Regions from separate parts of the Chryseobacterium sp. NFX27 genome, predicted to be linked through region 2. Evidence: riboswitches for the same ligand, from Rfam matches in the RefSeq annotation. Region 2 holds a riboswitch; each other region holds the start of a gene.

Region 1 (8,148 bases), on a different contig from region 2:
TTCGTTAGGATCGCCGCATCACTTCCCATAGCATCGCTGGCTCTCAACACTGTTGAATAGCCTATATTTGCATAGGTTGGTCCGTCATCATGAAATTTCGCCCAAGCTCCATTAATTACTGTTTCTGCACTTTCTGCCGTTTTAAAAACCTCTGCACCGTTAGCCTGATCTGTAGGAGCTGTTTCCAGCTCATTTTCACAGCTTGTCAGCGACCATACCGCAATCAGGGCAAAAGATATATATTTTAATTTTTTCATTGTTTCAATTTTAAAGAGTTAAAGAGTTGCCTGAAGACCGAAAGTTATCGTTCTCATGGCTGGATACCTGTAATAAGTAGTCCCGTCCAATGCCTGTTCCGGATCCATTCCTTTATGTTTGTAGAAAGTCAGGAGGTTTTCTGCCTGAACATAAATTCTAAACTTTTTCAGACCCAGCTTTTCAAAATAATCCGAAGGAAGCGTATATCCAAGACTCACATTTTTAAGCCTTGCATACGTCCCGGAATATAAAAATCTTGTAGACGTTGAGTTCCAGTTATTTGTTGTAGTGCTTAAAGCCGGAACATCTGTATTCGGGTTTTCCGGAGTCCATCGGTTTAACATTTCTGCACTCCAGGCGCGTCCTCCCGAACTTCCGTTAGACATCAATGAGGTATAATCCGTATCAAGGATCTTTCCACCAACGCTGAATGTCAACAGTCCCGATAGATCAAAGTTTTTATAGGCAAGACTTGTGGTAATCCCTCCCGTTACTTTAGGCAGGGCAGATCCTTGTACTGTTTTGGTAGCTTTTGCATACTCGGAAGTTGTTCCGTCTACTGTATTTCCATTCGCATCCTGGTAGATATATCTCCATAAAGGCTTTCCATTGGAAGGATCAACGCCCATCCATTCAGGAATAAAGAAATCATAAATTGAACCGCCTACTTCAAGACGCTTGGTTCCTGTTATTACAGATCCTTTAGGAAGTTTTGTAATCTTATTGCTTAAAGTACTCAGGTTGACATCCACATTCCACTGGAAATTATCATTCTTAATGGGGGTTGTGAACAATGAGAATTCAAAGCCTGTATTCTGTATCGTCCCGACATTAAACGGAAAATCACTGATTCCAAGGGATGGGGCAACCGGCATATTAAACAGAAGGTCCTGGCTTTTTCGTTTAAAATATTCTACATTACCTTTCACCCTGTTATTAAGAATGGCAAACTCAAGGCCTACATTTAAATTAAGATTGGTTTCCCATTTCACATCATTGGTCTGTACTTTTTCAAGAACAGTTCCCGGTTCACCAAGATTATTATAGAATTTATACAATTCCTGATAAGCATAATAAAGTGAAGATCCGTTGGGCCTTCTTAATTTATCATTCCCCTGGCCGCCATAACTCGCCCTTAATGTAAGCTGATTAAAGACATTTAAATCTTTAATGAAATTTTCATTTGAAACCTTCCATGAACCTCCTACTGACCAGAATTTCCCCCATCGGTTATCGGCAAAGAATCTTGAAGATCCGTCCGCCCTTCCAGATACTGACAGAAAGTACGTATTTTTAAAATCATATTCCGCTCTACCCAGGAAACTCAACAAAGAAAATTTGTCGCTGTTTCCACTGAAGCTTCCTAACAATGCAGCTGCATCAGGCTCGTAATAGTAAGGAAGAGAAAACTGGCTTCTGGAACCGGATATCGTCTGGTAATCATATTTATAAAATTCCTGCCCTGCTAAAACATTCAGATGATGTTTTCCGAATTTCTTGTCAAAAGTCAGAATATTACTGGTTGTATAGGAAAGCGTCCTGCTGTTTGATCTCGTTACAGAACCGCCAATCTCACTTCCTTCTCCAACAAGCGGATTGGAATAGTAATGACCGTTATAATTCAAAAGATCAACTGAAAAGCTGGTTTTAAATTTTAATTCCGGTAGGAAAGTAAAATCTAAAAATCCTTTTCCCGAGAAGTTGTCTTCTTTATTTTCATTCTTGTCTAAAGGAAGCGTTGCCGCAGCATTTTGATTCTGCAATGCACTTGTAGGCCTGTATTTTCCAAAATCATAAACTCTATTTCCCTCTGCATTCAGAACATAACTTCCGTCCGCATTTCTTTCATAATATGGATAAAATGACGGAATTACCCTGGCTGCATTAATGATATTATCGGCTCTTGAATCTGAAGATGGCGGTGCATTCTGGATACTGTTGGTATAACTTAAATTCACACCTGCATTCAGCCATTTCTTAACCTCGGAGTTGATCTTCAACCTGGTCGCAAATTTTTGAAAACCAGACTCTATGGCAATTCCCTTATCATCAAGATACCCTAATGAAAAGAAATAATTGCTTTTTTCGCTGCCTCCGCTGATATCAAAATCAACCTGACTTCTGGAGGCTGTCCTTTGAAGAATATCCCGCCAGTCATCATTCCATAAAGCTTTTGCTCCCGGCAGAAGCTTTCCGTCTGTTCCTACAGGATTTGGGAATCCGGTTCCATAAGGATTTATTCCCAGAGCATTCACCAGATTATTGCTTGCCATTTGTCCGGCCTGTTCAGAAGATATCTGTCCGGATTTGTATCCGTTTCTCAACGCTTCCCAATACAGCTGGAAATATTCATCGGTACTTACCTGTTTATAATCTTTTACGGCTCTGCTGGAAAATCCCTGACTGATGTTAAAATTTACTCTCGATTCTCCTTTTTTACCGGATTTCGTTGTAATGATAATAATCCCGTTAGCTCCTCTTGAACCGTATAATGAGCTGGCTGTAGCATCTTTCAGAACACTGATGGATTCTATATCATTCGGACTGATGGAGTTGATATTCCCGTCAAACGGAATCCCGTCTACCACATAAAGAGGATCACTGGAAGCACTGATAGACCCCACTCCCCTTATTCTTACGGAAGCCGTTGAACCAGGCTGTCCGGAAGCGCTTACCGCCTGAACTCCAGGAACCTGCCCTTCCAGAGCTTTTGTAATATTGGTAACGGGCCTGTTATTGATTTTATCACTGGAAATGGTGGCTACTGAACCGGTATAACTTGTCCTTTTTGCCTTACCATAAGCAATTACAACCACTTCATCGATTTCCTTTTCGTTGATCGTATCTTTTTTCGGTTTTACTTCCTGTGCATTTGTACTGATAATTCCTAAGAAAAATACAGCAACCGGGGGAATCCAAATTTTAGAGTTAATTAAATTTCTACTAATCATAATCAATTTTATTTATCATATATTAAAAATTAACCCTTTGCAGAAAAGTCAGCAAAGGGCATCGATAAATACGATTAACCAAATGCTTATTTTTCCTTTAAAGGCTGAATGTAACACCTTGCACAGAGGCAGGTTGTTAAGATTTCACAGGGTCAGTTCCCTCCATCTTTCTTTATAAGCCGATCGAAATATGAGTGCAAATCTAAAAACAATTAGTCTACAAAACAAGTAGACTTTAAAATTTATTATGAAATATTTTCAAAAATTAACTTAAAAATTAATTAAAACCCCATGCATCAAACAATTACACAATTACGAAATAACCAAACATGATAAATATCATTACATATAATGTAATTAGCCAAAACTGAAAAAAAAAGTTCGAAAATAGAACTAAACTATTTAAATTTATAGAATGAAAGTTTTAATTATTAACGGTCCCAACCTGAATCTTTTAGGCACAAGAGAACCTGAGATCTACGGAAGTATATCTATGGAAACCTGTCTGGAAAAACTAAAATCTGAATTTATTACTCATGAACTGGTTTATTACCAGTCCAATATTGAAGGGGAGATTATAAACCGTCTTCAGGAAGATGATTTTGATGCTTTGGTAATCAATCCTGGAGCATATACCCACTATTCATATGCTATTGCAGACTGTTTAAAGAATATACGTAAGCCGAAAATCGAAGTTCATATCAGTAACATTTATAAAAGAGAAGAATTCCGTCAGAAATCTGTAACGGCCGCCAATACAGATGCGGTATTATCAGGCTTTGGAATGGATGGGTACAGATTGGCGATTATAAGTTTGAAATGATAACTAATCCATATTATAATGTTCTAAAATGCTTCGACTCCGCTCAGCATGACATACCAATACTAAATGTTTCGTTTTAAAACATATTGGCAATGATTATCATTCTGAGAAGTTGCGACATTTAAAATATAAAAAAAGCCTCATCAATGATGAGGCTTTTTGTTGTATTAGGTAGTCTGCTGCTGAAGCTGAGGTCCTGAAGAAACTAATTTCTTCCCTTCTTCAGTACCGCAGTACTGCTCAAAGTTTTTAATATATCTTGCAGCAAGATCTCTTGCTTTTTCTTCCCATTCTGAAGCACTGCTGTAGGTTTCTCTCGGATCTAAGATTCCTTCGGAAACATTCGGAAGCTGTGTAGGAATTTCAAGGTTCATGATTGGAATGTGAGTTTTAGGAGCGTTTTCAATAGAACCGTCAATGATTGCATCAATAATTGCTCTCGTATCTTTCAGAGAAATTCTTTTTCCCGTTCCGTTCCATCCGGTATTTACTAAATAAGCTTTCGCCCCATGCTCTTTCATTTTACCGATCAGTGTTTTAGAATACATTGTCGGGTGAAGGGTAAGAAATGCCTCTCCGAATGCAGGAGAGAAAGATGGTTCCGGTTCAGTGATTCCTCTTTCTGTACCGGCTAATTTGGAAGTATATCCACAAAGGAAGTGGTATTGTGCCTGGTTTTCATCTAAAATAGAAACCGGAGGCAATACCCCGAATGCATCAGCAGAAAGATAAACAATCTTCTTAGCATGTCCTGCTTTAGAAGGAAGAACAATCTTATTGATATGGTAAATTGGGTAAGATACTCTTGTATTTTCAGTGATAGAACCGTCAGTATAATCAGCAATTCCATTATTTACCACTACATTTTCAAGAAGCGCATCTCTTTTGATCGCTCTGAAGATATCCGGCTCTTTTTCTGCCGAAAGGTCAATCACTTTAGCATAACATCCTCCTTCATAGTTGAATACACCATTATTATCCCAACCGTGCTCATCGTCACCGATCAGGAATCTCTTAGGATCTGCAGATAAAGTTGTTTTTCCAGTTCCGGAAAGACCGAAGAAAAGAGCTACATCGCCCTCTTCACCTACGTTGGCTGAACAGTGCATAGAAGCCATTCCTTTCAATGGAAGGTAATAGTTCATCATGGCAAACATACCTTTCTTCATTTCACCTCCGTACCATGTACCTCCGATGATCTGTAGTTTTTCAGTAAGATTAAACATAATGAAGTTTTCAGAATTCAGTCCCTGAGCTTCCCAGTTTGGATTGGTTGTTTTAGAACCATTGATCACAGTGAAATCAGGCTCTCCGAAGTTTTCAAGCTCATAGTGAGACGGACGGATAAACATATTAGTAACGAAATGCGCCTGCCACGCTACTTCTACAATAAACCTTACTTTTAATCTGGTATCTGTATTGGTACCACAAAAAGCATCAACAACATAGATTTTTTTAGCTTCAGAAAGCTGGTTCAGCACTAATCCTTTACAAGAATCAAAATTTTCTGCTGTAGTAGGAAGGTTTACTTTCCCATCCCAGAAAATTGTGTCTCTCGTAACATCATCCTGAACTATATATCTGTCTTTAGGTGAACGACCCGTGAAAATTCCGGTTTTTACTGATACTGCACCAGATTCCGTAAGCTCAGCTTTCTCAAAGCCTTGATTTTCAGGAGCTATCTCCGCCTGATATAACTCTTCGTAAGATGGGTTATAGACGACTTCATAATTTCCTTTAATCCCTAATTTTTCTAAATCCTGGATGATTTTAGCGTGTTTCATTTTACTTATATTTTCTATTTCTTTATTGGGCTCAACAAAATTAATATTAATTATTTGTTAAAGGTGGTTTAAATATAATGATATAAGTCAGAATGACAAATAAAAAAACGGGATTGTAAATTACTGATTATAAATTAATTATATCAGACCATTCAAAAACAGTCTTGAAACCTTTTCCCCAAAAATAGTCCTTATAGCCGTGAAATTTGGCACTCATCACAAAATCTCCACCCCAGGCTCCCAAACTTTTGACAAAAACGGGACAGTCTGAGAAAAACCTGTCTTTAACTGTGGGTATTTCAAGGAATTTTGATATTTTCTGCTCATGAATCATCATCAGTTGAGAAAAATTTTCCAATTCCCTGCATAACAAAACTTTCTTTGTGATATCCGAAAATTCATCAATAAGGATTTGAGACTTTGGTTTCGACTTGTAAAAACTGATTCCTTCCCGGCTGTCCTGCTTCTGATTTAAATGAATAAAAATCAGCTCATTTTTGAACGGTGGGTTAAAGTCTGCTTTCTCATAACTGATTTGGGGTTTACTTCTGAAAAGAACGGCAGATTTCTCCTTGGCAACCGCAATATCATAACCGCTTCCGCCCAGACTTATGCTGTTGAGATGGAAAGGATCAATATCCGCCCATTCTGCAAGATTTGTCATTAAAGTAGAACTGCTCCCAAGTCCGTAATCAGCAGGAAACTGAAGATTGGTCTTCAGATGGTAAGTATAATTATTCTTGAATTTGAATTTAGAAAGCTGCTGAACATTTTTTAAAGTATTTAGAATAAATGCAGCGCTTGAGGGAATATTGGTTTCGAGGATCTGCCAGCTTTTATAATCAATGACAGCCTTTAGCCACAATTTGTTCTGATGATGGGCTTCCCAGAAAACCAGGGATCTTTCATCCTCTTTTTCATCAAAAAAAAACTCTTGTCCAAGCTTGGTAGGTACCGCCAGGACAAGAGCTCCGTCTATCGCGAAATATTCTGAAGTAAGCATAAGCTTTCCCGGTGAAAATATTTCGCTCATATTCTTTTAATTAGATTGCAGAAGCAACATCTACAGAACCGTCAATTTTCTTGATCAGTCCCTGAAGGGTTTTTCCAGGACCCACTTCTACAAAATTAGAGGCACCGTCTTTGATCATATTCTGAACAGACTGTGTCCATTTTACAGGACCTGTAAGCTGAGCGATCAGATTTTGTTTGATCTCTTCAGGATTGGTCACGGCTGTAGTGGTGATATTCTGGTATACCGGAATAGTTGCTTTTCTGAATTTTGTTGTTTCAATCGCAGCTGCCAGTCTTTCCTGCGCCGGCTGCATCAATGGAGAATGGAATGCTCCGTTTACAGGTAGCAGCAATGCTCTTTTTGCACCTGCTTCTTTAAGCTTTATGCAGGCTTCTTCTACTGCAGGTGTTTCTCCTGAAATAACCAATTGTCCGGGACAGTTGTAATTGGCAGGTACCACGATACCGCTGATCTGTGCACAGATCTCTTCAACTTTAGCATCTTCAAGACCTAAAATCGCAGCCATAGAACTCGGATTGGCATCACAGGCTTCCTGCATTGCTTTTGCTCTTTCGAATACCAGTTTCAGACCGTCATCAAAGGATAAAACTCCGTTGGCTACTAAAGCTGAAAATTCTCCTAAAGAATGTCCTGCAACCATTTCGGCTCCAAGACCGTTCACTGCTTTTAAAGCAGCTACTGAATGTATAAAGATTGAAGGTTGGGTAACCTCTGTTTTCTTAAGATCTTCATCCGTACCGTTGAACATCAAGGTAAGAATATCAAAACCTAAAATTTCATTGGCAGATTCCATTAAGTCCTTAATGTCTTTTCTAGAATCGTACAATTCTTTTCCCATTCCTACGAACTGAGAACCCTGCCCAGGAAATACAAGTGCTTTCATGTATTGAATTAAATATTATGCAAATATAAAGATAATGTTAAAAATATCCTTTTAAAAAGGCATAAATCGGTTAAGGAACTAATCTTATCACACGGTATCCGGTATTTACGTAAGCTCCGTTTGCTTTAGACTTTACAAATTCAAACTTGGTAGCAAGCTGGGTCTGAACTTTATTCATCTGTTTAAAGATTTCTCCTTTTTTATTTTCTCTGGTCAGCATGTCATTCACAACATCAAAACCTACGATTGCGTATTTTGGAGGTGTTTTGCAGTATTTGCTTTTATAAGCAGCTAAGATTTCTTTCTCAAAGCTACCTTCTGCATTGATCTTTCTGTCCATCAGGTATACAAGGCTTGCCTGGCTCAGATCATCTACTTTCTTCTCAAAAACAGGAGAATAGTACATACTGAAT
Region 2 (8,148 bases):
TTTAGATATTTCAGTCTCATCCCGGATTCAGGAAAATTAGCTGGACTGGAAAAAGGGACTTCTATATTTAAACTCAACATAGTTAGATGAGGCATATTACTTATGTCAATTCCTCTCAAAGGTTGATCATCAAATAGAATAGATTCCAAATTTGGAGATCCTTTTAGATCAACATCATATAGATTTCCCCAAAAATGGGTAGAAATTCCCCCATAATTTTCCTGTCCCGCCCCAGTGTATTTAATTTTCTTCAGGTTGCTCATTCCAAAGCTATTAATGGAACTTAGATGCATAGGAGTATTATAATAAGCTTCATTCAGATCTAATTCTTTGATTTGAGAGAGCTCAGACAATTGTAAAATACCATCTCCGTTTGCATCAATCCTGAAGTATTGGTTACTAAGGTTTTTTGCAACCATATTGGTCGGAGAGGCATAAAGCAATGCCGTTGTAAATGCCGGGTTCATATAAGGAACGTCATAAGTATTTTGAGAAATACTTCCTGTCGAAGGCAGAATATCTGAAACATCTTTACAAATGGTTGTAAGTAAAGGATTGTTCGTAACATTCAAAGACTGAATATTTACTGTTGTGCCGTCTTGAAAAGAAAGACCACTCAGGTGATTTCCGGATAAATTTATATTACTTAAACTTATAAGGTTCGCAAGATTGATATATTCGATAACATTATTGCTCAAATCAAGGTTCTTTAAACTCGGATTGTACTGCAGATACACTTCCCGAAGTTGATTGTTATTTGACTTTACAGTTTCAAGATTTTCTAACCCCTGGAGTTCCAAAAACATTAGATTATTATTTGAACAATCTAATTTTGCAAGATTCTTAAAATGAAAAATACTATTAAGTTCACCAATTCCTGAGCTTTGGATATTTAATTCTGAAACCTGTTCTGCTTCGTTCTTGTCAATATCGCCATCGCCATCAGCGTCTACGGCAAAATAATTTCCGGATAAATTTTTAGCAATGGTATTGCTGGCTGATGAAGAAAGGAGTTTTGCTTTAAAATTTCCACTAGTCTGAATACTTTGCGCTTTTAATCCTAACAGGATCATCAGGAAAGAAAAAAGAAATAATTTTGTTCTCATTATGTAATTGTATTGTGTTTTAATTTTGGATGATTTCTCACCTCATTTGAGATAAAAAATAATTATACCTGATAAAAATATCATCAGGAAAAAGAGTACAGTAAATAGTGGTTAAATAATTGTTTTAAATGATTTTTCTGAAAGTGAAAAAGAAGCCAGATGTAGGTAATAACAGAGAAACAGAGTATTCTGGTTCAGTTTCCCTAATAAGAGTATTAGGAAAGTAAAAGGGAATTTTGCTTTCATTTGTGTTTTTGTGGAGATAAATATAATTAAAATTATTAAGAATCCCCGCTCATCAATTAATTGATAACTAAAAGAATTGAAAAAGCCCCTTAAAAAAGAGGCTTTGAATTATATAGTCATTCTTGGTTTCATAAGCTTGGCAACCGTTGCCGTCCATCCGGTCTGATGAGAGGCTCCTACACCGCGGCCGTTGTCTCCGTGGAAATATTCAAAGAATGTAATATAATCTTTGAAATGTTCATCATAATTAAACTTGGCATTGCCTCCGTTAAAAGGTCTCTGCCCGTCTTCATCCTTTAAGAATAGTGAACATAATCTTTTGCTGATATTCTGTGCCACTTCATCCAGGTTTTTCTTCTCGCCGCTTCCGGTAGGAAATTCCACCTTTAAGCTGTTGCCATAGTAAAAATGAAAACGCTGTAAGCTTTCCACGATCAGAAAATTGATCGGGAACCAGATAGGACCTCTCCAGTTACTGTTGCCTCCGAACATCCGGCTGTCACTTTCTGCAGGCGTGTAATACACTACATTTTCCGTCCCGTGAACAGAGAATACAAACGGATTTTCTTCATATACTTTCGACATGGCACGGATCCCGTAAGAACTTAAAAATTCGTTCTCATCAAGCATTCTTTTCAGAACCTTTGTCAGCCTGTTCTTACGTAAAATGCTCATCAGATGCTTTCTTCCCTGTCCTTCCTCATCCCAGTGAGAAACAAGTTTCGTGAGTTCCGGTTTGTTTTTTAATACCCAATCCATTCTTGCCTGGAAATTAGGCATTTTCTCCAATAGTTTATGGTCTACAATTTCCACGGCAAACATTGGGATCAATCCTACAATACTTCTTAACTTCAATGAAACACTGTCTCCGTTACCGAGTTGCAGTACATCATAGAAAAATCCGTCCTCCTCATTCCATAAACCTTCCTTACCGTCACCCAGATTTTCCATGGCTTCAGCGATATACAGATAATGTTCAAAAAACTTAATCGCCATATCTTCATAAACCTGGTAGTACTGTGCAAGCTCCATGGCAATCCGCATCATGTTAAGCGCATACATCGCCATCCAGCTTGTTCCGTCGGCCTGTTCCAGATGCTGTCCGTCTTTCAGCACCATATTGCGGTCGAAAGCTCCGATATTATCAAGACCAAGGAAACCGCCGCCAAAAATATTCTTACCGTTTTTATCCTTTCTGTTCACCCACCATGTAAAGTTCAGGAGGAGTTTCTGGAAAACTTTTTCAAGAAATAAAAGATCAGGTTTTCCGTTCTGCTTTTCATCAATTTTGAAAACCCGGAAGCATGACCATGCATGTACCGGTGGATTCACGTCGCTCAGGTTCCATTCATAAGCAGGAAGCTGACCATTGGGATGCATATACCATTCCTTTGTTAAAAGCAGAAGCTGTCCTTTAGCAAATTCACCGTCAATAATGGAAAAAGGTACACAGTGAAAAGCCAGATCCCATGTCGCATACCACGGATATTCCCATTTATCAGGCATAGAAATGATATCCTTATTGTGAAGATGGTTCCATTCCGTATTTCTTACATACTCATTGAAATTCCTGGGAGCTTCGTGGTTGGGGTCACCTTTCAGCCATTTTCCCACATTATAATGATAGAATTGTTTATTCCAGAGAAGTCCTGCAAAAGCCTGTCGCTGAACATTCCTTTCATCTTCGGTTGTTGTTTCACTCTGGATATCATTGTAGAACTCATCGGCTTCGGCTGTTCTTGTACTGAAAATTTCATCGAACTTATCGAAAGGTTCGTCTGTTTCATCGGGGCACAATCTGAAATCAAAAGTTTTGGATTGTCCCGCACCAATCATTTCATCAATAATAAAAGATGCTTTGGTCCCTCTCTTTTCAGGATTTACCGTATTGCTTCCATAAATAATATGATCATTGATCCCGTCTTTAAAATAGGTGTTTCCGGGATAAGGGGCTCCGTATAATTTGGGAGTATTTGTTTCATTTTCGCAGAAAGCACTTTTCGCAGCCAGATTCCTTGAATAGAACTTCTTGATCGAAATGCTGTCATGGTTAATATCAATGCAGCCGTCATATGAAGCATGCATCTGGGCTTTGTAGGTATTGTAGCCCCATTTCCAGTTATTCCGGAACCAGGCAGTCGGAGCTATCACAATGGGAGCATCCTGATTGCTTCGGTTATGGATGGTTACCCTAGCAAGAATATCATTATGGTCTGCTTTACAGTATTCAATGAAGATATCGAAATATTCATCATTATTAAAAATTCCGGTATCAAATATTTCGTATTCCGGTTCCTTTTTACTTCGTCTGCCGTTTTCATCAACAAGATCATCATAAGGAAAGGCATTGACAGGATATTTGTACACCATCTTCATGTAGCTGTGGGTAGGTGTATTATCTAAATAATAAAAAATTTCTTTGATATCCTCGCCGTGGTTACCCTGGGGGTTGCTTAATCCAAAAAAACGTTCTTTTACAATTTTATCTTTTTTATTCCAGAAGGAAAATGCAAAACAGAAAAGCTGTTTCACATCGGAGATTCCTGCGATACCCTCTTCGCCCCATCGGTAGGCGTAGCTTTCTGCATTATTATGGTTCGCGTAATGCCAGGCATTTCCGTTCGGGCTGTAGTCTTCACGTACATTTCCCCATTGTCGGTTGCTGACATAGGGACCCCAGTTTTTCCATTTAGCATCTTGTAATCTTTCTTTCTCAACAGTCATATTTCATCACTTTTTCAATACGAAGTTAGTTTTTTTGAAAAATAATTCCAATTCCTTTCACCTGAATAATTATTAACATACCCTTGAAACGCTTATTATTACAGACTTTTTTAATAATAAATATTTTTTCTTTTTAATTTTAAAAGAAAAGACTTATCTTTGCAGAGCGTTCATTCAAATATTGAAAATGTTATCAAGAAAGGTTGAGGGATTAGACCCTATGAAACCTTAGCAACCCTTTGTGCAAGCAGAGAAGGTGCTACGTTCTACCAATTTATTTTGGACAGATAACTTACTGAAGTTCTTTTCAGCCATTTCCTGTGGCATTTTCAATTGTATTAAAATAATAATAGAATTGAAAACAGAACTAAACTATATTAATCTTTCGTATCGTACCCATTCCCAAAAGGAATACCATATCCCGTTGACCTATCAGATCTTCGGGAAAGACCTGTATACAGCACCCGTTATATTAGTAAATCATGCCTTAACCGGAAATTCAAATGTTTCCGGAGGAAAAGGATGGTGGAAACAGCTGATTGGTGAAAATCAGGTTATTGATACGAATAAATACACAGTTCTGTGTTTCAATATTCCCGGAAACGGGTATGATCATTTTTTAATTGACGAATACGAAGACTTCACGCCATCAGATATTGCTGAAATATTTCTGAAAGGCCTGGAAGCTTTACATATCAAAAACCTTTATGCCATTATTGGAGGCTCTCTCGGAGGAGGAATTGCATGGGAAATGCTTACCAAACAACCACAGTTGGCAGAAATCCTTATTCCTATTGCCTGCGATTTTAAAACCCACGACTGGCTTCATGCCCAATGCCTGGTTCAGAAATTTCTGCTGAACGGAAATGACGAGCCCCTGCAGAAAGCAAGAATTCATGCGATGCTGTGTTACAGAACACCTCAGTCATTAAATGACAGATTTCAAAATAGATACGATCAGGAAAAACAGAGATTAGAGTCAGAAGATTGGCTCGTTTATCACGGGAATTCATTAAACGAAAGGTTTAGTTTAAGATCTTATAGATTGATGAACCATCTGCTGATGAATATCAATACTGAAGAAGAACAGTTAGATAAAATAGGTGCCCGAATACACCTTATCGCTGTAGATACAGATTTATTTTTTCCCGCTTCAGAAATCCGAATGTGCTTTGAACAGCTGAAAGAGAAAAAGAAAGAAGTTTTCTATCATGAAATACAGTCAATTCACGGGCATGATGCCTTCCTAATGGAATACGAACAATTAAATACTATCATAAAAAATATTTTGTAGAATGAGAAATGCTAACGAGATAAAGTTTTTAAAAAACAGATCAATCATCAAGTTTGAAGGAGAAGATTTCCTGGGTGAAATCGGGATCGACGGAAGAGTTTTTAAAGCGCTTACTTTGGCGCGTATCAGTGTTGGAGTGATCTCCCAACAGGCCATTGAAAACGGAATATCCATTCTGGTAAATGAAGCCGATGCAGAAAAAGCAGTGACCTGCCTGATCGATGAGTTTGAGCCGGAGAGAAAATCAGGAAAGGTTTCACAGATTTACAGCATCAATAATGTTTCCGTACTTGGATTTGTAGCGGAAGATTTCAATAAAGTTCTTGCAGAGCTGGCCAGAAACAATGTTTTTCCCCTTCTTCTCAACCAGATTGCAGGAGAAAACAGAGTCAATATTGTTGTTACCTCTTCCCAGGATGAAAAAACGAAGAACATCATTGAATCCGAAATATTCAAAAAACCTAAAACAGTTCATCTGGCAATCATTGGCCACGGAAATGTTGGAAAAACATTAATAGAGCAGGTTTTACAGTCGTCTGAAGAAATCAGAAGACGTAAAAAGATAGATCTTAAAGTAGTTGCAGTAGCCAATTCAAGAAAAATAGCTTTCAATAAAAAAGGCTTCAATGCAGACTGGAATGATGAGGTTTTAACAGCAGAACATCCGTCAAATGTAGAGGAGCTCATCAATTTTTCAAAAGAAAATCAGTTGGAAAATCTGATCGTCGTAGACAATACAGCAAGCAAAGATTTTGTGAAAAATTATCATGCACTGGCTGAAAACGGTTTTGACCTGGTTTCATCCAATAAGATTTTCAATACACTTCCCATAGAAGAATACCGTAAACTAAGATATACGTTGAGTAAAAATAACAGACGTTATCTGTATGAAACCAATGTAGGAGCCGGTCTCCCATTGATTGACACCATAAAACTGCTGCATCTTTCAGGAGAAAATATTACAAGAATAAAAGGAGTTTTCTCAGGATCACTAAGCTATATCTTTAATAATTTCTCGGTGAGAAATGATAAATTTTCAACCATTATCGGAGAAGCAATGGAAAAGGGATATACAGAACCTGATCCGCGTGAGGACCTTTCCGGAAATGACGTGGCAAGAAAACTTCTGATCCTGGCAAGAGAATTAGATCTTATCAATGAATTCCAGGATATCAACATCCAAAATCTAATTCCTGAAGATCTTCTGTCCGTAGATAAAAATGAATTTATCTCAAGGCTGGATGAACTGGATGAAGAGTACCGGAAAATTAAAGAAGGGCAGGAGCCCGGACATGTGCTTCGTTATGTGGGCGATCTTCACGGTGATCTTCAGAAAGACAAAGGACAACTTGATGTGAAATTGGTTTCTGTACCCGGCACTTCTGCATTAGGCCAGCTGAAAGGTTCAGACTCTATTTTTGAAATCTATACAGAAAGTTATGGTGAAAACCCAATCGTGATTATGGGTGCCGGAGCCGGAGCTCAGGTAACAGCAAGAGGCGTTTTCGGAGATATTTTAAGAGTAAGTGAAACCAAGTAAATCATTGTATCAATCTAACAGTATAACAATGTACCAATAATGCTGTCTCAGAATTGATGCAGATCTCATAAGTACAACGATGTACTGATATATTATTAAATTAAACTATATGGAGAATTTTGAAACATCAGCGATAAGAACCCAGACTGAAAGAACCCAGTTTGATGAACATACAACACCATTATATCTTACATCCAGTTTTATATTTCAGGATGCAGAAGATATGAGAGCAAGCTTCGCTGAAGAAAAGCCTAAAAACTTATACAGCCGTTTTTCAAACCCGAACGTGACAGAATTTACCGATAAGATTGCCATAATGGAAGGGGCAGAAGCCGGTTATGCATTTGCAACGGGAATGGCTGCCATTTATTCAACATTTGCGGCTCTATTGAATGCCGGCGATCATATCGTCAGCTGCCAGTCGGTGTTCGGGTCTACACATACCTTGTTTACAAAGTATTTCCCGAAATGGAATATCGAAACTACTTATTTTAAAGCTGGAGATGCTGAAAATGTAGAACAGTATATTAAGCCCAATACAAAAATCTTATACCTAGAAACCCCAACCAATCCGGCTATTGAAATTCTGGATCTTGAGTTTTTTGGTCAGATTGCAAAAAAACACAACCTTATTTTTATTGTAGACAACTGTTTTGCAACACCTTATCTGCAACAGCCAATTAAATATGGGGCAGATGTTGTTGTACATTCTGCAACAAAACTTATTGACGGTCAGGGAAGAGTATTAGGTGGAGTAGCTGTAGGAAAAGCCGACCTTATAAGAGAGATCTATCTTTTTGCAAGAAATACCGGACCGGCGATGTCTCCTTTTAATGCATGGGTATTATCAAAAAGTCTTGAAACACTGGCTATCCGTGTTGAAAAGCATTGTGAAAATGCTTTGAAAGTGGCTGAGTTTTTAGAAAGCCATCCCAATGTAGAATTAGTAAAATATCCTTTCCTAAAATCCCATCCAAGTTATGAAATTGCTAAAAAGCAGATGAAACTGGGCGGAAATATCGTAGCTTTTGAAATTAAAGGAGGAATAGAAGGCGGAAGAAACTTCCTGGATAAAATAAAATTATGCTCGCTTTCTGCCAATTTGGGAGATACGAGAACTATCGTAACTCATCCTGCATCAACCACACATTCGAAACTGACGGATGAGGAAAGAAACGAAGTAGGTATTACCGCAGGTTTGGTGCGCTGTTCCGTAGGCCTTGAACATGTAGATGACA
Region 3 (8,148 bases), on a different contig from region 2:
CCGATCTGGTGTGTAGCAGTACTCATTTAGCAGTTAAAAATTAAAATTAAGTCTTCCGAAGAAATAATTCCCCAGCGTTCCCATCTGAACCGGCGCATATTTAAATACTCCATAATAGGAATTTTCATAGATCTGAAGGTCCGGAAACACATCAAAAGCATTATTGGCTCCTATGGTGAGATTTATATTTTTTGTTATATCATAGCCTACACTCACATCGGTAACCACTTTAGGAGAGAACTTCTGAACCTTTCCAAACGGATGCCCATCTCTTATGACCTGACCAAAATACGTATTTCTCACCATGAAATTGAAATTTCCAATCGCATAATTCAACCCTAATGAAGCTTTTGTCTTAGGAGAAAGGGTTTCAATGATATTAATCTGGTCCGGCCCGAAGAATTCATCCTGGGAAGGCACTAAGTTTTCGGGAAAATGGAAATCTGTGATCTTAGTTTCCGTATAATTTCCCGCCAGATTGATATTTAAATTTCCTCCACCCAGTTTCCAATCGTAGGTAATGACTACATCCACTCCTTTTGTCTCTGTATCTATGGCATTGGCAAAAAATCTTCCGCTTTCTACATTGTACTGAGCCAGTCTTGGATCTTCGATATTGCTGGTGATCACAATTCTGTCTTTTACCCTGATCCAATATCCGTCAACGGTTATAAAAAGTCTGCTGGCAGGCTTCAGAGTAAATCCAGCACTGGCATTGACCGATGTTTCCTGCTTTAACTGATCAAATCCGAGCACTCCGGCTGCGTCACTGTCGTTCCTGAAAATCCCTTTGGTGACAATTCCGGATCCTGAAGTGGAGATATCGGCATAGGAATTATTAAAATACTGCTGCTGAAGTGATGGAGCCCTGAAACCGCTTCCCACAGATGCCCGTACTGCATAATCTTTTACAAATTCATACCTCATAGCTAGTTTTCCATTCAGTGTATTTCCAAAATCTGAATAATTTTCAAATCTTCCTGCCAGATCTATATTCAGTTTTTTAGCGATATCATAAGAAACATCAGCATATACCGCTGTTGAGTGCCTGGATTTCTTTAGCGCATTGTCCGGCGAAAAGCCAATAAATGATTGTGACCCGCCATTTCCTTGCACTGTGGAACCCGGAACTGCAGGATTTCCATTGATATCATACCGGGTGTAAGAAGCTTCATCTCCCGGTTTGATCTCGTACTGCTCAAAACGGAATTCTCCTCCAAATGCTATATTAAACTGATTCAGATTTTTAGAAACATCAAGATTCACCGTATTCTGAAGAAAGCTGTGTGCTCCTGCATAAAAGCCCGTTGGAGATTTTGCTCCTAGAGATGCGTTATTCGTATGGTCTACATTATAATTGAAGGTATTGCTTCCAAATGTATTGCTAATGTCAAGCAACCAGTTATTGACATTATATTTTGCTCCAACAGCATAAGAAAAGTCGTAAACCTGTGAGTTTAAAGAGGCCTGAAACCCGTTTGGATAGATAGAGGAAACCACATTATCTTTTTCTCCGGGCAGCCTTCTGAATCCAAAGCCCTTTCCTTCTTTAATGCTGAAACCTCCGAAAGAATACAGCTTAAAGCTTTCACTTAAAGGATATTCGGAATTAAAAAACAATTGGGCCTGTCTGATCTGGGCATCTCCGATCTGAAAATTAAAGTCATTCCGGGTGAGACCTCTTTCTCTAATAATCTGGTCATCCGCAGCTCTGGCTGCGATAGGATCATTGGCAAATTCATAGGCAAAATTGTCTCCGAAAATATCCAGATCATGATTTTGGGTTCTTGTGGTCTTTCCCCTGTGGCTCAATTGCAGAGAAAGATTCACATAGCTGTCTTTTTTCCCAAGAGAAGATCCGTAATTGATTCCGGCCTGATAGGTTTCACCATCATTTCTTCCTGTAATTCCATAGGATGCCGATGCTGATGCTCCGATATCTTTTTTAAGAATAATATTGACAACTCCTGCAATGGCATCAGAACCATACTGTGCGGCGGCTCCGTCTCTCAGAACTTCTATTCTGTCTATAGCAATCACCGGAATCGTACTGAGATCTGTTCCTACAGATCCATTTCCAACGGTATTCTGATAATTGACCAATGAAGTCGTATGCCTTCTTTTTCCATTGATGAGTACCAAAACCTGATCCGGCCCCATTCCTCTTAGGGTAACAGGATCAATATGTTCTGTCCCGTCGGATGCCGACTGTCTTACAGAATTAAATGACGGGATCACATAATTCAGCAGATCCTGAACCGTCGTCTGCGGAGCAGATTTCTGCAGCTTTTCTATATTGATAACATCTACAGGAACCGGTGTTTCCAGTTTTGTTCTTTTAGCATTCCTGTTTCCTACGATAATTACATCTTCGATCTGATTTCCTTTTTCCTGCTCCTGTGCGTTCACCAAAACAGCTCCCAGGAGTATAACAGACAGGCTTAATTTTTTCATCTTTGTCCTCGTAAATTAATGATACAATAGTTCTACGGACCTCATCCGCAGACATAAAAGATTTCAAGAAATGGAATTGCTGTCAGAATATTGACTTTTCTCATCTTCCCCATACCGGGTTGGAATTAGCACCTTTACACTTTTTAGAGCCGTGCAGGTTGCTAAGGTTTCATAGGGCCAAATCCCTCCACCTTTCTTGATAAATCTACTGCAAAAGTAGACTAATATTTTTAATTGACAAAAGTAGATTTATATATTCTGTGCTGTCAATAAAAAAGAGGGACAATGTTTTATTGTCCCTCTTTTTTTTATTTAATAATCATCTTCTGAATGGCAGTACCGGTTTCAGACCGCAGGTGAACCAAATAGGTTCCCGGCGGATAATTCGTTTTCAATTCATAAGTTCCGCTTTCGGTATTTAATTGAATGGAATCCATTTTTTTACCGCTCATGTCAAAAATAACAATCTCTCCGTTTTTAGCTTTGTGATATATTAATTTTGCCACACCGTTTTTCACGGGATTATCTGCAATCTGAAGTGAGAGTTTATTGGCTGCATTCACATCAGATGCTGACAGTGCACCGGCATAATTTCCAAAAATCCTGAACTCTCCTGGCTGCAAGGTAATAGGAGCTGTTGTAGAAGCGATGTTAGAAACAGAATTATCCATCAGGTTCTGCCACTGTCCTGTGTAAGGAAAGTAAGGAACGACATTCTGAGATGCCGTGGTATAGTTCGCCAAAACTACCACATTTTTCACTCCCGTTATTGTATTGTCATACACATAAATCCTGGTAATCAATCCTTCAGGATCGTTGGTAAGGTTATTGGATTCTACAGTATATGTTTTTGATTTGAAAACCGGATAGGTATTTCTGATATTGATAATTTTGGCCCAGGTATCATACACTGCTTTTCTGTTGGCGTTGGTATCATATCCTAAAGTAAAAGCAACAGGCTTTTCATCTGTTCTGCATCCGTTACTGATCGTACCGTCTGCACATCTGTTGATACTGAATTCATATCCCAGCTCTCCAAACTGCCAGATCATTTTCGGCCCCGGAATGGTAAAGAATGTTGCTCCGAAAGTTTTCATTCTTTCCAAAGCAGTGTTCAGATTGGTAACATTGTAACTTCCATTTACTGCTCCATAAGCAAGATTTTTAAACATTAATCTTTCTTCATCATGACTTTCCCCATAACCTACAGCATGCATATTGGTAAAGCCGTGAAGGCTGTGATTCATTCTGTCATAGCTGCTGTTTTCCTTGTAACCCATTGTGTTTTGGTTATAGGGTTCAGTCTGTTTATTCCAAAGCATCACTCCTTTTCCTTCTGCAATTCTATAATTAGCCCACTGCTGTTCTTCCGCATCGGTTCCCAAATGTTCAAAAATCATATAGGAATTCGGATCGATTCCCCACTGTTTGTCAGCATAATATTTAAGAACATCTACCCTGTCCTGCTGATATGCATTGGTACAGGCTTCATCATTGGCAGAGCAGTTTTGGGTAAATCCTTTTGTAAGGTCCCAACGGAATCCATCAATTTTATATTCAGTCAGCCATTGCTGTAAAGTCCTTTCAACATAATATTTAGTTGCTGCACTTGAATGATTGAAATCATTAAACACATTATAAGAATGTTTGGGTACCTGATTGAAGTAAGGATTATTGGCAGCAATATCTCCAAAACCATCTCCATCCGGATCAATATTCCAGAGTCTTACTAATGGCGAACGCCCTGTTGCATGGTTAAAAGCAACATCCAGAATTACTGCAATTCCATTCTGGTGACACAGATCAACAAATTCCTTGAATTTTTCAGGAGTTCCGTAAGCCTTGTCCAGTGCATAATGGAAAGATGTGTTGTAACCCCACGAAAGGTTCCCTTCAAATTCCATAATAGGAAGAAGCTCAATCGCATTAATATTTAAGTTCTTTAAATACGTTATCTTATTGATTAATGACTGCCAGTTTTTTTCCTGCGTGAAATCTCTCAGCAATAATTCATACACCACAAGATTTTCCTTGGCAGGTCTCTGAAAATTGGTCACCTGCCAGTTGTAAGGCGCCTGACCTGTTTTAAACATCGAAACTTCAAAATCCTGGCCTGCTGGAAATGCAGGTAGATTTGGATAAGTAGTTGCCGAAATCCACTGATCATCATAAGAGGAAAGAATCTGTGGAGAGAAAGGATCTGCCACTTTCTTCAAATCATTTGTTCTGTACTGAAAAGTATATAACTGCTGCGGAGTCAGTCCGTTCAGTTCAATCCAGTAAAGATCAGGATTGGTAGTATCTCTTTTCATTAAATAAGAGTCATTCACCGTCCAGTTATTAAAGCTTCCAATGACATGTACAAAGCTTTTATGAGGGGCATAAAGCGCAAGACCTACTTTTGTATTATCTGTAGGGTTATAATTAATTCCCTGTCTCATCCAGCCTGGAATTGCTTCTGAAACCACATTTCTTGGGACTTGCAGCATGAATGTGGCATTCTTTGAGTTTGAGTTGACATCTGTTGCAGTCAGTTCCATATTAGCATCCTGAGTTACTGTATAGCTATAACTGTATGATTGTGAAGGAGTAGACGTAGAATTGACAACTGTTCCGTTTGCTTTTAACTGAAAGGTTGTGGCAACATTGGTTGTCGCAGTAATATTGACTGAGTTTCCAACCGGAACCGTAGTCAGGCTATTTGCCGCCGGATTGGTTAAGTTTAAATTTAAAATCCCGACATTAACAAATATATCGGGTGAAGTCTGGTGAGCTCCCGTTTTATCTTTTAATAGAAACCCGAACCTTCCGATCCCTGTTCTACCGTAAAAAGCAGTAGGAGTAAAAGTTAAGGAATAAGTATCTGTCCCTGAATTGTAAGTGAGCTTATTCAGGTCGTTGGAGTTATTCCAGCTGCCGTTGGTAGGACAGTCCTGGCTATTCTGATAATTGGTGTCAAAAGACCAGGACCAGATATAAACTGCATTATTTGAAACTCCCCAGGCCGCTTCGTCAATCTGATCTCCGGGAACGGTTAAAGTAATAGCATCCGTTTCATTGAACGGATTCGGAGCAATCGTGTAGTTGATCTGCCCAAAAACAAAGGCTGCAACAAACAGATAGATAAGGGAATAAAACTTCTTCATTTTTATTTTTTTATCGAATATAGGATTTATTTTTCTTTTAATTCCTTCATTTTTTGTTGAAAATGTAATACAAAAAAAGCCCATGAAAAAATTTCATGAGCCTTTACCATAAAAGTAACTGTAATGAACTATGCTTTAAAATATATTACCCCCGGATCTTCACAACAAAAGGCTTTCCTAAAAAAGCCTTTGCCGATCAATCAAACGTACCAAGACTTAGTTTTTAATAATTTTTTTAGAAAAACTCTGTCCATTCTTTAACTTTAATTCTACAATATAAATTCCATTCGGAAGTCCGTTCATATTGATCTGGTTGTTGTTATACTGTACATTATTTAGTTTTTGCCCAACCATATTAATAACATTTACACTTTCAATTAATGAATCTGCCTTGATATTAAGGATTCCATTCGTAGGATTTGGATAAATTCCCACGGCATCAGTATTTCGGATGATATCGGATGTTCCCAATGCGGAAGCTGTTTTTATACATCTTACGGCAGAACCCTGCCCTCTCATCGCGCCCGAAGAAGGGTTCGCAATGGTAGAGCCTATATATAAATATTTCCCTCCTGAGTTAGATGTATCTGAGCTCCAGAAATACCCTCTCTGACCGGCAAATGTAAGGGCACCGCTTGAAGAGCTTCTGAAGCCTGATGCCGGAAGTTTTAAGTGGCTGTTGTAAGCCGTTCCGGGATTCGCAATATTCTCTGAATTAACAATACCGGTCCATTCTGCCTGAGAAGGCATCTTCCATCCTGGTCCAACCGCTCTGCATGGGTCTGCCCCAACATCATTCGATACATTGGCAGGGTTGGAGGCTGTCCATTGATCCGTAGCAGCAAAGACATCCCACCATGAAGGAGATCCTATGATAAAGGCATTTATACCACCTAGGCCATCCGGTGAATTAGGTGAGGTGGGTGCCGCCGTAGCTGAATTTCTCAGCTGATGCCCATCATCCCATCTCCCCCACTGGAAAAGATCTCCATATGAAGCCTCATCGCCCATTGTAGAGGCAACCTGAGAGCTTCCAAGGTTTTGCTGCAGCCAGATATTTCCGTCGCCACCTCTTACCGTTGCATAAGTGACCGGCTGTCCCTGGTAGGTAAAAGTTACGCAGCCTGTATCTCCGGCATTGCTCCCCGGATCTGTATTGGTACAGCCCGGCGGGATTCCATTTAGTGGGATTCTTTTAACCCTGGCAACGTCTTCAGAATAGGCTAATACCAAATAACCGTTTGTTCTGTCTATGGCCAGATCATTATATGTTGCTTCTCCGGCAGAAATAAAATCTCCACCAAAAGTCACCCAGTCCTGGATAGCGGCATCAAATTTATAAACTGTATTTCTTAATAAATCATCGTTTTCAAAACGGCTGGCCACTACATAAGGCTGCCCGGATTGGGTTACTGCTATAGCGACATGCTGTACTTTTCCACTGGAAAAATTAGCGGTACCAAGCTGTACCCATGCGTTTCCTTCAAATTTCTTTACATTTAATTTCTGCCCGTTCGCAGAGCTTGAAACATATGCCACGTAAAGGTTGTTGTTCCCGTCTATTGCAATATCTGATGTATACTGTTCTGAAGAATCAGCAGCATCCACAATGCTTCCTCCCACTAAAGTCCAGGTATCTGTAGCCGTTGCCGAAGTACTGTTCTCATATACCCTGAGTCCGGCAGATACATTGCTGGTATATATTTTCTGATTAGATCCTATGACCATTTCTGCAAATGTAGCTCCGTTAGAAAAGCCCGTATTTCCTACCTGCTCCCATACACCATTTACATAACGCTGCACAGTTCCCGAGTTCTGCCCTGCGAATGTAAACAGCACATTGGACGGGGAAACTGCGGAAGCATGATAGTTGACTGAAGATCCTGTCGCATCCGGAAGAGACGTCCACGAAGTTCCGTTAAACTGACGTACTGCAATTCCCGAACCCGGATAACCGATCTGATGGGTGTAAAAAATATTTCCGGCACTGTCAAGAGATAATGAATTAAAGGTTGCCGTTCCTTCAGTAATTCCTGCTGATCCTCCAACATAAGACCACGAAGTTCCGTCGAATTTCTGTACTGAGCCCCTGGCAACGGAAGTATCATAATAAGACAGAAAATAATTTCCCACCTGATCTACCGCCAGATTATTGTAACCGGCCCCGGCTGCTGAAACTCCCGCTACACTTCCTACATCCTCCCATTGCTGAGCATACAGATAACCTCCTGCGATGTTTAGCAAGGCCAAACCGGCCCCTATTCTACGGATTGCAGAATGTAAATTTTGAAACATATTTAATATTATTTTTAATTATTCTAAATTTAATTTAATTTTGCGCAAAATTACTTTACATTCTTAACCGCGAGTTATCATTTCCAAACTTTTTGTTATCGGTGTAGAGGTTAATTCCAAATTGTACCATCCAGTAAAAGTCTTTCATATGAAGAATCTAACCAATAGCGGATTAGTGTTCAGCTCCGAAAATATCAGAATTGTGATGCAGGAAGATGAACAGCCTGAAAAGTATTCAAGATTACATATGGTG

Evidence for each region. Region 2 has a riboswitch for S-adenosylmethionine ahead of J4Q03_RS12845 (alpha/beta fold hydrolase). Riboswitches for the same ligand answer to the same signal wherever they lie in the genome.
Region 1: another riboswitch for S-adenosylmethionine. It lies ahead of J4Q03_RS08355 (SusC/RagA family TonB-linked outer membrane protein); the one in region 2 lies ahead of J4Q03_RS12845 (alpha/beta fold hydrolase).
Region 3: another riboswitch for S-adenosylmethionine. It lies ahead of J4Q03_RS10070 (TonB-dependent receptor plug domain-containing protein); the one in region 2 lies ahead of J4Q03_RS12845 (alpha/beta fold hydrolase).

What each region holds. Positions count from the first base shown of each region.
Region 1 covers NZ_JAGEKK010000006.1:38,273-46,420, forward strand. The annotation lists gene J4Q03_RS08350 (RagB/SusD family nutrient uptake outer membrane protein) at 1-257, opposite strand, end outside; gene J4Q03_RS08355 (SusC/RagA family TonB-linked outer membrane protein) at 276-3,209, opposite strand; SAM riboswitch class I at 3,293-3,390, opposite strand; gene J4Q03_RS08360 (type II 3-dehydroquinate dehydratase) at 3,625-4,032, shown strand; gene pckA (phosphoenolpyruvate carboxykinase (ATP)) at 4,200-5,816, opposite strand; gene J4Q03_RS08370 (GYDIA family GHMP kinase) at 5,944-6,849, opposite strand; gene fabD (ACP S-malonyltransferase) at 6,860-7,735, opposite strand; gene J4Q03_RS08380 (LysM peptidoglycan-binding domain-containing protein) at 7,806-8,148, opposite strand, start outside.
Region 2 covers NZ_JAGEKK010000010.1:51,001-59,148, reverse strand. The annotation lists gene J4Q03_RS12855 (T9SS type A sorting domain-containing protein) at 1-1,106, opposite strand, end outside; gene J4Q03_RS12850 (MGH1-like glycoside hydrolase domain-containing protein) at 1,461-4,076, opposite strand; SAM riboswitch class I at 4,264-4,370, shown strand; gene J4Q03_RS12845 (alpha/beta fold hydrolase) at 4,432-5,370, shown strand; gene J4Q03_RS12840 (ACT domain-containing protein) at 5,372-6,910, shown strand; gene J4Q03_RS12835 (O-succinylhomoserine sulfhydrylase) at 7,020-8,148, shown strand, end outside.
Region 3 covers NZ_JAGEKK010000007.1:176,511-184,658, forward strand. The annotation lists gene J4Q03_RS10065 (APC family permease) at 1-26, opposite strand, end outside; gene J4Q03_RS10070 (TonB-dependent receptor plug domain-containing protein) at 34-2,454, opposite strand; SAM riboswitch class I at 2,552-2,660, opposite strand; gene J4Q03_RS10075 (alpha-amylase family glycosyl hydrolase) at 2,763-5,600, opposite strand; gene J4Q03_RS10080 (T9SS type A sorting domain-containing protein) at 5,817-7,895, opposite strand; gene J4Q03_RS10085 (helix-turn-helix transcriptional regulator) at 8,044-8,148, shown strand, end outside.